DNA from 2 places in the Acidovorax sacchari genome. Region 1 is predicted to be linked to the other one. Evidence: riboswitches for the same ligand, from Rfam matches in the RefSeq annotation. Region 1 holds a riboswitch; the other holds the start of a gene.
The links. Region 1 has a riboswitch for S-adenosylhomocysteine ahead of ahcY (adenosylhomocysteinase). Riboswitches for the same ligand answer to the same signal wherever they lie in the genome.
Positions count from the first base shown of each region.

Region 2: another riboswitch for S-adenosylhomocysteine. It lies ahead of metH (methionine synthase); the one in region 1 lies ahead of ahcY (adenosylhomocysteinase).

Region 1 covers NZ_AP035783.1:4,703,979-4,711,729, reverse strand. The annotation lists gene ACGHC0_RS20800 (glycosyltransferase family 2 protein) at 1-204, opposite strand, end outside; gene ACGHC0_RS20795 (EamA family transporter) at 201-554, opposite strand; gene ACGHC0_RS20790 (hypothetical protein) at 607-2,046, opposite strand; gene ACGHC0_RS20785 (peptide chain release factor 3) at 2,009-3,637, opposite strand; gene ACGHC0_RS20780 (acyltransferase family protein) at 3,813-4,850, opposite strand; S-adenosyl-L-homocysteine riboswitch at 4,948-5,042, shown strand; gene ahcY (adenosylhomocysteinase) at 5,111-6,538, shown strand; gene ACGHC0_RS20770 (TlyA family RNA methyltransferase) at 6,884-7,751, shown strand, end outside.
Region 2 covers NZ_AP035783.1:305,567-313,317, reverse strand. The annotation lists gene metH (methionine synthase) at 1-2,624, opposite strand, end outside; S-adenosyl-L-homocysteine riboswitch at 2,681-2,795, opposite strand; gene ACGHC0_RS01440 (hypothetical protein) at 2,849-3,616, opposite strand; gene ACGHC0_RS01435 (FadR/GntR family transcriptional regulator) at 3,864-4,631, shown strand; gene ACGHC0_RS01430 (transporter substrate-binding domain-containing protein) at 4,628-5,452, shown strand; gene ACGHC0_RS01425 (amino acid ABC transporter permease) at 5,509-6,228, shown strand; gene ACGHC0_RS01420 (amino acid ABC transporter permease) at 6,225-6,878, shown strand; gene ACGHC0_RS01415 (amino acid ABC transporter ATP-binding protein) at 6,865-7,602, shown strand; gene ACGHC0_RS01410 (ureidoglycolate lyase) at 7,599-7,751, shown strand, end outside.

The DNA.
Region 1 (7,751 bases):
TTCCGGATTGAAGAGCACCTGCACGCGCGGATCGGTGCAGTTCGCCTGGATGAAGGCGCCGCTTCCGTCGGGGCAGGCATCGTCCACTGCGTAGATGCGCTCCACGGATGCCGGTATCGCGCTGATCACTCCCATCACATGCTGGGTGACCTTGTAGCAGGGAATCGCCACCGCGATGGACATCGTGCTGCGGGTCCGCATCATGCCCCCGCCCTCCCGGCCACGGCGATGCCCGCAAGAATCAATGCGCCGCCGATGAAGGTCTGCAGGTGCAGCGGCTCGCCCAGGAAGAGCCAGCCCATGGTAGGAACGATGAGGAAGGCAAGGCCCATGAAGGGATAGGCCAGGTGCAGGGGCGCGCTGCGCAGCACCCAGATCCACAGCAGCGTCGTGAGGCCGTACAGGGCCAGGGCCACGATGAGCCAGCCGTTGAACAGCCAGTCCGTGAGCGCGGGCTGGGGCGGCAGCAGCATGGCGGCCTTCTTGAACAGGAGTTGTCCGACGGAGATGCCGAGGACGCACAGAAGCGTCAGGGAGGTCAGTAACAGCGACATAGAACGGTGGGTTTGAAGGGAGAAGCCCGAACGAGGCGGTCGTCCGGACGCTTCAATGTGCTGCACCGCCCCTGCCGCGGTGGGCCAGCAAAATGGGCAGGAGCGGCATGGCGATCATGAAGAACGGAAGGATGTACCGGTACTCGCCGGCAATGGAGAACATGAAAATGGCCCCCAGCTGCACGACCATGGGGGTCGCGGCCAGCAGCAGGGCGGCGTCCCGCTGCATCGCTCCCCGGATGAAGGCGCAGAACACCAGGAAGATGCCCAGGAAGGGGGTCCAGAGGATCCAGCGGTATTCGAAGCTGAACTCGAAGATTTTGTCCGCAATCTTCTCTGCTTCGGTCCACTGGAAGAGCCGGTAGGTCGATTGGGTGTTCAGCTGGCGCAGGATGACTTCTGCGTATTTCGGCCCCGGGAAGCCTCCCATGGCGAAGGCGGAAACGAAGAAGATGTTCACCCGGCTGCCGAGGAACTTCGGCATGTTGTGCCAGAGGTTGTATTTGAAGAACTGCTGTACGACCGCCTTGCTGTCTGCCTTCGTCAGGCTCGAGACCCTGGGGCCCTTGGGAAAGAATTGAAGCGGATCCCAGTAGTCCGGGTCGTAGTAGCTCAGATACACGTCCAGGGAGTTGTATTTCTTCAGCAGTTCGACCGTTTCCGGCATGACCCTCGGCTGTGCGGTCCAGAGGTTCATCGGGCGGGGCTGCAGGAAGTTGACGGTCTCGTAAATCGCCAGCGGGTAGAGCACGCCATGGCCCTTGCTCTTGTGTGCCTGAGATGCTGCCACCAGCAGTCCGCACCACACGATCAGGATGGCGCCGAGCCAGCGGCGGCCGGCCTTTTCCACCATCAAGGCCAGCAGGGCCACCGGCAGCAGGAAGATGATGCCGTTCGGTCTGGCGAATGCAGCGAACGGCAGGGTCAGCGCGATCATCGCCACGGAGGCACGGCTCAGGCGGCGGCGCCGCGCGCTCAGCCATATTTCAAAGGTCAGGCCTGCCACGGCGACGGAGTAGATACCGTCCGGATACAGCGTTTCGATGAAATAGACGGTGTGCGGGGCCAGCGCGATGAACACGAGCAGGAAGATCGTCGTCTTCCGGAAGCCCTGCGTCCAGGACCACGCGAGAATGCGCGAGAAGACCACCGCGCAGATCATCATGAGCACCGCGATCGGCACTTCCACCCTGTGGGCGGGCTCATAGAAGATCTTGACGAAGTAGTACCAGAAGACGGGTTTGCCGGACCGGTTCGTGACCGGATCCTGGACTTCCAGCAAGACTCCCAGGCTGTCTTCTCCCAATACCCCAGGCCAGAACACCATCAGCCACAGGACATAGACGGTCGTCAGTATGGCCAGGCAGACCACGAACGGGCGCCAGTCCGAGGTCGAGCGCCAGTCGGATTTCGAGCCGTCGGCCGCGCCCCTGGTGAGCGGCATGGTGTATGTGTTAGGCATTGGTCTGCAGTGCAAGTCCCGCGTGTTCACGCAGCGGATGGAAATGGATCTTCGGGAACCGTTCCTGTGCCAGCCGGACATCGTAGGGACTGGTGCACAGGTAGGCCAGCGTGTCGGCTGCGTCGTGGGCCATGCGCATCGGGTAGGCGTCCGTGAAGGGCCGCAGCTCCGCCGGCGTGTCCGCCGTGATCCAGCGTGCGCCCGTGTACTGGCAGTTCTCCAGGCGCACGTCGCAGTCGTATTCGGTCTTGAGGCGGTGCTGGACCACCTCGAACTGCAACTGGCCGACGGCGCCCAGCAGCATGTTGCCGCCCGCATCGGGCTTGAAGACCTGGATCGCGCCTTCCTCGCCCAGCTGGGCCAGGCCCTGCTGCAGCTGCTTGGTGCGCAGCGGGTTCTTCAGCACCACCGTCATGAACATCTCGGGTGCGAAGAAGGGCAGGCCGGTGAACTGCAGGTTGGCGCCATCGGTGATGGTGTCGCCCAGCTGCACGCCGCCATGCGTCGTGAAGCCGATGATGTCGCCCGCATAGGCCTCTTCCACGGCTTCGCGCCGCTGGCTCATGAAGGTCACCACGCTGGTCGGACGCAATTCCTTGGCAGTGCGCTGCACCTTGAGCTTCATGCCCGGGGTGTACCTGCCGGAGGCGACGCGCACGAAGGCGATGCGGTCGCGGTGGTTGGCGTCCATGTTGGCCTGCACCTTGAAGACCACACCGGAGAAGCTCTCCTCCTCGGGCATTACCGTCTTCTCGACGGGCTGCCTGTTGACCACGAGGCTGCTGGTGCGCGGGCGCGGCGAAGGCGCCAGGTCCACCAGGGCGTCGAGCACTTCCATCACGCCGAAATTGTTCACGCCGGAGCCGAAGAACACGGGCGTCTGCTTGCCGGCGAGGAAGGCTTCGTGGTCCCAGGCCGGGGATGCGCCCACGGCCAGCTCCATGCTTTCGAGCGCCTCATCGAAAGTGGGGCCAAAACGTGCGCGCAGAGTGTCTGCGTCGCTGAGCGGGATGGTCTCGAAATCCTGCGGGCGACGTTCGCTGCCGGACTCGAACACCGTCATGGCCTGCGTGCGCAGGTTGATGATGCCGCCGAAGCTCTTGCCCTGTCCCACCGGCCAGGTCATGGGCACGCAGGGCATGCCGAGTTCGCGTTCGACCTCGTCGAGGATGTCCAGGGGCTCGCGCACCTCGCGGTCCATCTTGTTGACGAAAGTGATGATGGGCGTGTCGCGCTGCCGGCAGACCTCGATCAGCCGCCGCGTCTGCGATTCGACGCCGTTGGCTGCGTCGATCACCATCAGTGCGGAGTCCACGGCGGTGAGCACGCGGTAGGTGTCTTCCGAGAAGTCCTTGTGGCCGGGCGTGTCCAGCAGGTTCACCACGTGGTCGCGGTAGGCCATCTGCATGACCGACGAGGCCACCGAGATGCCGCGCTGCTTCTCGATTTCCATCCAGTCCGACGTGGCGTGGCGGCTCGCCTTGCGGCCTTTCACGGCCCCCGCGATCTGGATCGCGCCCGAGAACAGCAGCAGCTTCTCCGTGAGCGTGGTCTTGCCCGCGTCAGGGTGGGAAATGATGGCGAACGTGCGGCGGCGCCGTGTTTCGGAAGCGTAGGACACAGTGTTTCTGGTGAAGGCGCGGCGCAGCGTAGGGTCGAGGTACGGGCGCTGCGGCTGTGCGCCATAGCACCGCCGCAAGGGGAAAGCAGCCGGGGGGGAGTGGCGATATTCTAGCGGTGGCCCCGGGCCGGGTCGTGCCTGGCATGCCGGGGGCGCCGTCGCACCGCCGGCCCCTTCAGGCGGTGCCTGGGAGCCGTGCTCCCATCCGTGGAGAAAATCGCTTGAAACGCAAAACGGGCGATTCCACCAAATGCCACGAAGCGTATCCGGCCACCGCCGCCAGGGCGATCGACAGCAGCAGGCTTGGAATGAAGGGCATGTCCGGGAAGACGGCATACACCGATTGCTGCACCGGGCATCCGTAGAGATAGATGCCATATGACGGATCGCCGCCGCGCTGCAGGAAGGCCAGGGAGGGCATGTTCAACGAGCCCAGGAAAATCAGCAGCGGCGGCAGCAGCAGCAGGCCTGCCGAATGCTCCAGGTGCAGGCCGAAGAAAAGCAGCGCGGCCAGGGGGGCGAGCACGAGGAGGATCCTGCCGGAGCAGGCATGGAATTCCTGGCGGAAGACGGCGATGAGTGCCCCGTACGTGAAATAGGCGGGATATTCGAACCAGTGCCGCATCTCGCCGGTCAGGTCCGCGTTGCGTGCAGTGAGAAAGAAGGCGATGTAGGCCAGCCCGGCGACGCATGCGATGGCACGCGACCTGAACACACCCAGCAACCCCGCGCCTGCCAGCACGAGGTAGCACAGGCTTTCCATCGGGATGGTCCACAAGGGGCCGTTCATCAGATGCTTGAGCGGGTTGTTTTCAAAGACGCCCGGAAGGTTGGGGTAGTCCTTGATCAGCAGCAGGTTGCGGAAATAGCCGAGCGTTTCCGGATGGGCCAGGAAATCCGCAGCAGGCAGCGAAGTGAAAACGACACCGAAGAGGAACACATTGCTGAGCACCGCGACAAGCACCCCGGGCCAGATCCGCAGGAATCGCTTGAAGAGAAACGGCATGACCTGCGGCTGCCGCAGCCAGCTCTGGGTGACCAGATAGCCGCTGATCGTGAAGAAGGTCATCACCGCCACTCCGCCCACCATGTTGGAGTGCAGCCAGGCGGGTGGCGCCGTGCGCGTGATGTGGAAGTGATGACTGAAGATCACGGCGCTCGCCGCGGCGATGCGCAGCAGATCGAACAGGTTGCTCCTGTGCGGTGTGGACATGGGGCGCTGCTTCCTTTGTCGGGGGCCCTTTCCGGGGCATATCGTTGGCGATGGGGAGTGGCGAGCCGCTCGGGCCCGATCTCCTTATAATCCTGGTCTTCCGAGGAGCGTTGCAGCGTCCTTCATCCCGGTGCCCGGGTACTGCAGGGACGCGAGGCTCGGATCATCATTTTGCAACGACGCTCGCCCACGCTTTTGTGCGGTGAGTGATCCATTCCCCCTGCATTGCGTGGTTTCCAACTTCTTCACCGGAGAAAACCATGAGCGCAGTTCTCAAGCCCCAGGCCGACCTGGCCATCGCCGACATTTCCCTGGCCGACTGGGGCCGCAAGGAAATCAAGATCGCGGAAACCGAGATGCCCGGCCTGATGGCCATCCGCGAGGAATTCGCGGCTGCGCAGCCCCTCAAGGGCGCGCGCATCACCGGCTCGCTGCACATGACCATCCAGACGGCCGTGCTGATCGAGACGCTGAAGGCCCTGGGCGCCGACGTGCGCTGGGCTTCGTGCAACATCTTCTCCACGCAGGACCACGCCGCCGCCGCCATCGCCGCTGGCGGCACGCCGGTGTTCGCGATCAAGGGCGAGTCGCTGGAAGACTACTGGGACTACACCCACCGCATCTTCGACTTCGGCGCCAAGGGCACGCCGGGCGAAGGCCCCAACATGATCCTGGACGATGGCGGCGACGCCACGCTGCTGATGCATCTGGGCCAGCGCGCCGAGAAAGACCTGTCCGTGGTGGCCAATCCCACGAGCGAGGAAGAACGCATCCTGTTCGCCGCCATCAAGGCCAAGATCGCGCAGGATCCGACCTGGTACACCCGCAAGTCGGCCGAGATCATCGGCGTGACGGAAGAAACGACGACCGGCGTGCACCGCCTGAACGAGATGTCCGCCAAGGGCACGCTGCTGTTCCGCGCGATCAACGTGAACGACTCGGTCACCAAGTCGAAGTTCGACAACCTCTATGGCTGCCGCGAATCGCTGGTGGACGGCATCAAGCGTGCCACCGACGTGATGATCGCCGGCAAGGTGGCCCTGGTGGCCGGCTATGGCGACGTGGGCAAGGGCTGCGCCCAGGCCCTGGCCGCCCTGCGCGCCCAGGTGTGGGTGACCGAGATCGACCCCATCAACGCCCTGCAGGCCGCGATGGAAGGCTACAAGGTCGTGACCATGGAGTACGCCGCCGACAAGGCCGACATCTTCGTGACCACCACCGGCAACAAGGACGTGATCCGCCATGAGCACATGGTGGCGATGAAGAACGAGGCCATCGTCTGCAACATCGGCCACTTCGACAACGAGATCGACGTCGCCTCGATCGAGAAGTACCAGTGGGAAGAGGTGAAGCCGCAGGTGGACCATGTGATCTTCCCGGACGGCAAGCGCATCACGCTGCTCGCCAAGGGCCGCCTCGTGAACCTGGGCTGCGCCACGGGCCACCCCAGCTTCGTGATGTCGTCCTCCTTCGCCAACCAGACCATCGCGCAGATCGAACTGTTCACCAAGCCCGACGCCTACCAGGCCGGCAAGGTGTATGTGCTGCCCAAGGTGCTGGACGAGAAGGTCGCACGCCTGCACCTGAAGAAGGTCGGCGCCCAGCTCACCGAGTTGACCGATGCGCAGGCCGCCTACATCGGCGTGAAGAAGGAAGGCCCTTACAAGGCCGATACGTATCGGTACTGACATCCCCCTGAGGCGCTGCGCGCCTTCCCCCTTCTCTCGCCCGCTGCGCGGGGCGGGAAGGGGGACGACGCCAGCGGCCCGGCGGAGCCGGTTCCGCGGCGTCTGCTGGCCTGGGGGAGGGCGAGTGCCCTGGCGAATGGCAAGTGCCGAGGACTGTTCGGGCTGTCCGTAACGGACTGCCGGTCGAGCGTGGCAAGTAGCGTTCGTCGAACGAATCGGGTTGCGAATGTCGCGGGCGGTATGACGTGACGTGCGGCAACGTCGCTGTCACGATTCTCTCAGCTGCCTGTAACGGATTGAATGTGCGGGCCACGTGCGGCCCGCGCTGTTGGAGAGGAAGGCGCCATGCGCGCGGATGTGTTTTTGGTGGAGCGCGGCCATGCCGCCACACGGTCGCAGGCCCAGCGCCTGATCGCGGCTGGAGTGCAGTGGCGGCTGGCGGCCAGCCTGCCGTGGACGAAAGTGGCGAAGAACGGCGATGACATTCCGGCGATCGCCGAGGTCGAGTTGCTGGATGGCGCGGAGGCGCGGTACCTGTCGCGCGGCGGCCTGAAGCTGGAGGGCGCGTTGCGCGTGACCGGCCTGCAGGTGGCCGGGCTGCGCTGCCTCGACGTCGGGCAGAGCACGGGCGGCTTCACCGACTGCCTGCTGCAGCACGGTGCGGCGCAGGTGATCGGCGTGGACGTGGGCCACGGCCAACTGCACGAGCGGCTGCGGGACGACCCGCGCGTGGTGGGCGTGGAAGGGCTGAATGCCCGTTCCGTGACCGCCGAATCGCTGCGGGAGGCCTGCGAGGAGGCGCTGTCCGAGCGCGTCGAGCGCGACCCGGACGACAACGAGACCCAGCCCGAGGCGCCCTATGCCTGGATGCGCAACGGCGGCCAGGTGGACGACGACTACGACGACAGCGACGACGCCAAGGAGCACGAGGTGGAGGCCTTCAAGGCCGAGCGCGAGGCCAGGGAGCGCGCGCGCGCCGAGGGCGCGCTGCCTACCGAGCTGCGCCGCCGGGCCGGGCGTGAAGATGTGGACATCACGCCCGAGTTCGACTTCGTCACGGGCGATGTGTCCTTCATCTCGCTCACGCTGATCCTGCCGGCCGTGGTGCCGCTGCTCAAGGCGGACGGCGAATTGCTGATGCTGGTCAAGCCGCAGTTCGAACTGCAGCCCGGCCAGGTGGGCAAGGGCGGCATCGTGCGCGATCCGGCGCTCT
Region 2 (7,751 bases), 1.2 Mb from region 1:
TGGTCCTCGCCGATCTTGCCGACGTTGAAGTACGTGCTCTCGGGGTGGCCGATGTAGAAGCCGCTCACGCTGGCGGCGGGGGTCATGGCCAGGCTTTCCGTCAGGCCCATGCCGATCTCCTCGCACTGCAGCACGCGGAAGAGGTCGGTCTTGGCGCTGTGGTCCGGGCAGGCGGGGTAGCCGGGCGCGGGGCGGATGCCCTGGTACTTCTCGGCGATCATGTCTTCATTGCTCAGGGCCTCGCCGGCGGCGTAGCCCCAGAGGTCGGTGCGCACGCGCTGGTGCAGGCATTCGGCGAAGGCTTCGGCGAGGCGGTCGGCCAGGCCCTTGAGCATGATGGCGGAGTAGTCGTCCAGCGCGTCGATGAAGGCTTGCTCCTTCTTCTCCACGCCCAGGCCGGCCGTCACGGCGAAGAGGCCGGCGTAGTCGGCGATGCCGCTTTCCTTGGGCGCGACGAAGTCGGCCAGGCACCGGCTGGGGCGCATCACGCCGTCGATCACCTGCTTTTCGGTCTGCTGGCGCAGGCCGTACCAGGTCATGGCGACCTCGGTGCGGGTCTCGTCGGTGTAGAACTCGATGTCGTCGCCCACGCTGTTGGCGGGGTAGAGGGCGAGCACGCCGCTCGCGCTGAGCCAGCGGCCTTCGATGACCTTCCTGAGCATGGCCTGGCCGTCGGCGAAGACGCGGCGGGCCTGCTCGCCCACCACCTCGTCGTCGAGGATGGCGGGGTACGGGCCGGCCAGGTCCCAGGTCTGGAAGAAGGGGCCCCAGTCGATGTACTTGGCCAGATCGCCCAGGTCGAAGTTCTTGAACACGCGGCGGCCCAGCAGGCGGGGCGGCTGCGGCCGGTAGGTGCTGAAGTTGACCGGCGTGCGATTGGCGCGCGCCTTGGCCAGCGGCCACATCGGCGTCTGCTTCCTGTTGGCGTGCTGCTGGCGCACCTTGTCGTAGTCGGCGTTCAGCTCTTCGACATAGCTCTGCGCGCCATCGCCCAGCAGGCTCTGCGCCACGCTCACGCTGCGCGAGGCGTCGGGCACGTAGACGACGGGCCCTTCGTAATGCGGCGCGATCTTGACGGCGGTGTGCACGCGCGAGCAGGTGGCGCCCCCGATCAGCAGCGGGATCTTCTTGACGCGAAAGTGCTCGTCCTTCTGCATCTCGCCGGCCACGTACTGCATCTCTTCCAGGCTGGGCGTGATGAGGCCCGAGAGGCCCACGATGTCCGCGCCCTCGACCTTGGCCTTGGCCAGGATCTCGTGGCACGGGACCATCACGCCCATGTTCACCACCTCGAAGTTGTTGCACTGCAGGACCACGGTGACGATGTTCTTGCCGATGTCGTGCACGTCGCCCTTCACGGTGGCGATGACGATCTTGCCCTTGCTGCGCACGTCGCGGCCGGCGAGTTCGTCCTGGCGCTTTTCTTCCTCGATGTAGGGAATCAGGTGGGCCACGGCGGACTTCATCACGCGCGCGCTCTTGACCACCTGGGGCAGGAACATCTTGCCGGCGCCGAACAGGTCGCCCACGATGTTCATGCCGTCCATGAGCGGGCCTTCGATCACGTGCAGCGGGCGGCCGCCGCCGGCCAGGATCTCCCGGTAGGCCTCTTCCGTGTCTTGCACGATGAAGTCGGTGATGCCGTGCACCAGCGCGTGGGCCAGCCGCTCGCGCACCGGGGCGTTGCGCCATTCGAGCTTCCTGCTTTCGTCCTTGGCGCCGCTCTTGGCGGTCTCGGCGATCTCGACCAGGCGTTCGCCCGCATCGGGCCGGCGGTTGAGCACCACGTCTTCCACCCGCTCGCGCAGGGTGGGCTCCAGGTCGTCATAGACGCCCACCATGCCGGCGTTGACGATGCCCATGTCCATGCCCGCCTTGATGGCGTGGTAGAGGAACACGGTGTGGATGGCCTCGCGCACCGGGTCGTTGCCGCGGAAGCTGAAGGAGACGTTGGAGACGCCGCCCGAGACCTTGGCGCCCGGCAGGTTCTGCTTGATCCAGCGCGTGGCCTCGATGAAATCCACCGCGTAGTTGTTGTGCTCCTCGATGCCCGTGGCCACCGCGAAGATGTTGGGATCGAAGATGATGTCCTCGGGCGGGAAGCCCACTTCATCGACCAGCACGCGGTAGGCGCGCTCGCAGATCTCGATCTTGCGCGCGTAGGTGTCGGCCTGCCCCACCTCGTCGAAGGCCATGACCACGGCGGCGGCGCCGTAGCGCTTGACGAGGCGCGCCTCGTGCTTGAACTTCTCCACGCCCTCTTTCATGCTGATGGAGTTGACGATGCCCTTGCCCTGGATGCAGCGCAGCCCGGCCTCGATCACCTCCCACTTGGAGGAATCCACCATGATGGGCACGCGGGCGATGTCGGGCTCGGAGGCGATGAGTTGCAGGAAGCGCACCATGGCGGCCTTGCTGTCGAGCATGGCCTCGTCCATGTTGATGTCGATGACCTGGGCGCCGTTTTCCACCTGCTGGCGCGCCACGGCCAGGGCCTCTTCGTACTGGCCGTTGAGGATCATGCGCGCGAAGGCCTTGGAGCCCGTCACGTTGGTGCGCTCGCCGATGTTGACGAACAGCGTGCCCTCGCCGATGGAGACCGGCTCCAGGCCGGAGAGCTTCATGGGAGGAAGGGAATGGGGGGCGGACATGGGGCTCACCTGCGCGGACGGTGGGAAAGGACAGGTGAGCGTCGTTGGCATCGAATCTTCGGCACGGGCTCCGAGCCTGACGGCGCGCCCGCGGCGGTCGTGACCGACGCCGGCGGACGGGCCGCTGCAACGCTCCTCGGAGGGCGGGCGGATTTTAAACGGGGACGGCGGCGCGCGACCGGGGGAGGCCCCTTCGCCTAGCGCACCGGCAGGAACTGCAGGAAGGTGCCGCCCACCAGGTTCTGCACGTAGCTGATGGCGGCGCGGCGGTACTTCTCGGCCACCACGGCGGCCAGCAGGTCGAGCCGCGCGATGATCTTGCCGAACTCGCGCTCGAAGCTCACGTTGCGCACGCCCGGGCCGATCTCGTCGGCCAGCAGCAGCGGCCGGCCGTCCGGGCCCTGCCGCTGGGCGATGAGCCAGACGGCGATCTCCACGTTGCGCGCGGCGTTGTAGAGGTGCTGCGCGTCCAGCCCGTCGACCAGGAAGAAGCGGGTCTTGCCGCCATGGGCGGTGACGATCATGTCGGCCGTGGCGTGGATGACCGCGGCCACCCGGTCGCCCGTGAACTCGGGGCTGAGCGAGAAGGCCAGCGCGGCGATGTCGCGGCGCCCCTGCAGCGGCGCCCAGGGCTGGCGCTGCTCGATGGCGTCGCGCACGCGCTGCCCGGCCAGGATGCGGCCCGGCAGCTGGTCCGGTGCCTGGCCCTTGCGCCACTCGGCCGGGTTGCGGCGGTAGAGCTTGTCCATCAGCAGGTAGAGGCTGTCCAGGTTGGCGCGCATGCCCAGCGTGGCCATGCGGTTCACGTCGGACTGCGCCAGCTCGGTGGGCTCGATGTCGGCGGCCTGCACCTCGCCGCGCTCGGTGTGGGCCGGCGTTCCGCATCCGGCCAGCAGCGCGCCGGCCAGCGCACAGCCCTGCCCCAGCAGGCAGCGGCGGGAAAGAGGGAGGTCGGCCGTCTTCATCACGTCCGGATTATGGGCAGGCGCCGGGCGCCTTCTGCCCGGCGCCGTGCTGCAGCGCACCAAATGCAGGCGCCCCCCGGACGGTGTGCGGCGCGCCGGGCACCGCCCTGCCGCGGAAGCTGGCCGGCTCTCCCGGGAATTTTCCTTTCCAGGCAATGCTTTCATGCTCCTGTTTTTGAGTCTGGCATGCAAATCGCTTTGACCTGCGCACTGGTCTGACCTGTCAGGCCACCGATCCACCAAGCCCATGCACAGCATTCCTTCCTCCGTCGCGCAAACGCTGCAGCAGCAGATCCTGAGCGGCCACTACGCCAGCGGCAGCCCGCTGCCCGCGCAGCGCGAACTGGCGCAGCGCCTGGGCATCAGCCGGGCCTCGCTGCGCGAGGCACTGTCGGTGCTGGAGACGCTGGGGCTGGTGGACATCCTGCCCGGCCGGGGCGTGATGGTGCGGGGCCCGCATGCCAGCGGCGAGCGCACGCACCGTGCCTTCGCCACCCCCGAAATGGGCACCCTTTCGCCGCGCCAGCTGATCGAGCTGCGGCTGGTGCTGGAGCCCGGATGGACGGCCCTGGCCGCCGGCCGCGCCGATGCGGGCGCGCACCACCAGTTGCAGTGGCTGCAACAGCAGCAGTCCGAAGCGCTGCGGCGCAACGACCTGCTGAGCGCCGCCGAGGCGGACCTGCATTTCCACCTGCTGCTGGCACAGCTGTCGGGCAACCCCGGCCTGATCGCCATGGCGCGGCAGCTGGAGCCGGCCATCGCCCACAGCCTGCGCCTGCCGTTCGCCCGCACGGGCGCCGACGACGAGCCCGCGCGCGAGCACGACGCCATCGTGCAGGCGCTGCGCGCGGGCGATGCCGCGGCCAGCGCCCAGGCCATGCACGCCCACCTGCTGTCGGCGGCGCGCCGCGGCGGCATCGACATGGGTGCGCCGGAGCCCCCCGCGGCCGGCGCACCGGTTTCCTTTCGCCTCGTTCCCCCCTCTCCCCCTTTCCCTGAAGGAGTTTTCCAATGACCCGCACCGCCATCACCCCCCCGACCGCCCGCCGCGGCGCCCTCCGCGCCCTGCTGGCCGCCACCGCCTTCGCGGCCGCAGCCCTGGGCGGCGCGGCGTCCGCCCGTGCCGACGTGCTGGCCAACATCCAGAAGGCCGGCGTGGTCCGCGTGGCCATCCCGCAGGACTTCCCGCCCTTCGGCTCGCTGGGCACCGACCTGAAGCTGCAGGGCTATGACATCGACATGGCCAACCTGGTGGCCAAGGAACTGGGCGTGAAGGTCGAACTGGTGCCCGTCACCAGCACCAACCGCATCCCCTACCTGACCACCGGCAAGGCCGACCTGGTGATCTCCAGCCTCGGCAAGAACGCCGAGCGCGCCAAGGTGATCGACTTCACCCAGGCCTACGCGCCCTTCCCCAAGAGCGTCTATGGCCCCAAGGAGGCCGTCATCAAGGGCCCGGCCGACCTGGCGGGCAAGACCATCGGCGTGACGCGCGGCTCCACCGAAGACCTGTCGCTGACCAAGCTGGCTCCCGCGTCGGCCACCATCAAGCGCTATGAAGACAACAACGCCACGGCGCAGAGCTACCTGACCGGCCAGGTGCAGTTGGTGACGCTGGGCAACATCGTCGCCAACGCCGTGAACGAGCGCACCAGGCTGCGCCAGCTGGATGCCAAGTTCGCCGTGGAAGACACGCCCTGCTACGTGGGTGTCGCCAAGGGCGAGGACGCGCTGCTGCAGAAGGTGGACGCGATCATCACCAAGGCCAAGTCCGACGGCCGCCTGAACGACATGTCGCAGCGCTGGATGAAGATGCCGCTGCCCGCCACGCTGTAAGCGGCCGGGACCGCACCGTCCGCACCAGGCCACGTTGACCGGAAGAGACCTCCTCCATGGCATATGCATTCGACTTCGGCGCCGTCTTCGACTACAGCGGCCAGCTGGCGCAGGGCGCCGCCTTCACGCTGGGGCTGACGACGGCCGGTGCCGTGCTGGGCGGCGTGATCGGCGTGGCCGGCGGCGTCTGCCGCGCGTGGCGCATCGCGCCGCTGAACTGGCTGTTCAAGCTGTATGTGGAGGCGATCCGCAACACGCCCTTCCTGGTGCAGCTGATGTTCGTGTTCTTCGGCCTGCCGTCGCTGGGCCTGCAGCTCAATGAATGGCAGGCCTGCCTGCTGACCACCGTGGTCAACCTGGGCGCCTACCTCACGGAGATTGTGCGGGCCGGCATCCAGGAAACGCCGCGCGGCCAGCTGGAGGCCGCGAGCGCGCTGGGCATGGGCCGCTGGGCCTGCTTCCGGCACGTGGTGCTGCGGCCCGCGCTGCAGAAAGTGTGGCCCGCGCTCAGCAGCCAGATCGTCATCGTGATGCTGGGCACCTCGGTGGTGTCGCAGATCGCGGCGCAGGACCTGACCTTCGCCGCCAATTTCATCCAGTCGCGCAATTTCCGCGCGTTCGAGACCTATATCGTGGTGACGGCGCTTTACTTCGCGCTGGCCCTGCTGCTGCGCCAGGCGCTGGCCTGGATCGGGCAGCACGTCATCGTGGCGCGCCGCGCGCCGGCCACGTCCACGCCCCGCCCCGCCGCCGCGCCGGCCGGAGACGCCGCATGATCGCCGACATTCCCCTGCTGCCCATCCTGCTCAAGCTGGCCGAAGGCCTCTGGGCCACCCTGCTGCTGTCGCTCATGGCTTTCGCGCTGGGCGGCGCGGCCGGCCTGGTGGTGCTGTTCGCCCGCGTGGGCCGGCACTCCGGCCTGCAGCGCGTGAGCCGCACCTATATCCAGGTCTTCCAGAACACGCCGCTGCTCATGCAGATGTTCCTGGTGTTCTTCGGCGCGTCGATGGCGGGCTTCGACGTATCGCCCTGGACGGCCGCCGCCATCGGCCTCACGCTCTACACCAGCGCCTACCTGGCCGAAGTCTGGCGCGGCTGCGTGCAGGCCATCCCCCGCGGGCAGTGGGAGGCGTCGTCCAGCCTCGCCATGGGCTACTTCCAGCAGATGCGCCACGTGGTGCTGCCGCAGGCCGTGCGCCTGGCCATCGCGCCCACCGTGGGTTTCTCGGTGCAGATCGTCAAGGGCACGGCCGTGGCCTCGATCATCGGCTTCGAGGACCTCACCAAGCTCGGCTCGATGCTGGCCAACGCCACCTTCCAGCCCTTCCTCATCTACGGGCTCGTCGCCGCCGGCTACTTCCTGCTGTGCTGGCCGCTGTCCGCCTGTGCATCCCACCTGGAGAAGAAACTCTATGCCGCTCGTTGACGTCTGCGCCGTGCACAAGTACTACGGCGACAACCATGTGCTCAAGGGCGTGGACCTGCGCGTCGAAAGCGGCCAGGTCGTGGCCATCATCGGCCGCAGCGGCTCGGGCAAGAGCACGCTGCTGCGCTCCATCAACGGGCTGGAATCGATCAACGACGGCCAGATCGTCGTCGATGACGCCGTGCTCAAGGGGGCGCAGGCCACGGCCGCGCAGCTGCGCGCACTGCGCCTGAACGTGGGCATGGTGTTCCAGCAGTTCAACCTGTTCCCGCACCTCACGGCGGGGGAGAACGTGGCGCTCTCGCCCGTGGTGGTCAAGGGCACGAAGAAGGCCGAGGCCCGGCAGCTCGCCCGCGAGATGCTCGCCAAGGTGGGCCTGGCCGAGAAATACGACGCCTACCCCGACCAGCTCAGCGGCGGCCAGCAGCAGCGCGTGGCCATCGCCCGCGCCCTGGCCATGCAGCCCAAGGTGCTGCTGTGCGACGAGATCACCTCCGCGCTGGACCCGGAGCTGGTCAACGAGGTGCTCGCCGTGGTCAAGCAGCTGGCCACCGAGGGCATGACGCTCATCATGGTCACCCACGAAATGCGCTTCGCCCGCGACGTGGGCGACCAGCTGGTGTTCATGCACCAGGGCCGCGTGCACGAATGCGGGCCTGCCAGGGAATTGTTCGCCCAGCCGCGCACGCCGGAACTGGCCGGCTTCATCGGCGCGGTGCAATGAGCGGGGGAGTGGTGCTGCCGGTGCAGCCCCTCACCGCCGAAGCCTTCGCGCCCTACGGCCAGGTGATCGCGCTGGGCGGCAGCGGCACCCGGCAGATCCCCATCAACGATGGCCGCTGCATGCGCCACCACGACCTGGCCCGGCCCTTC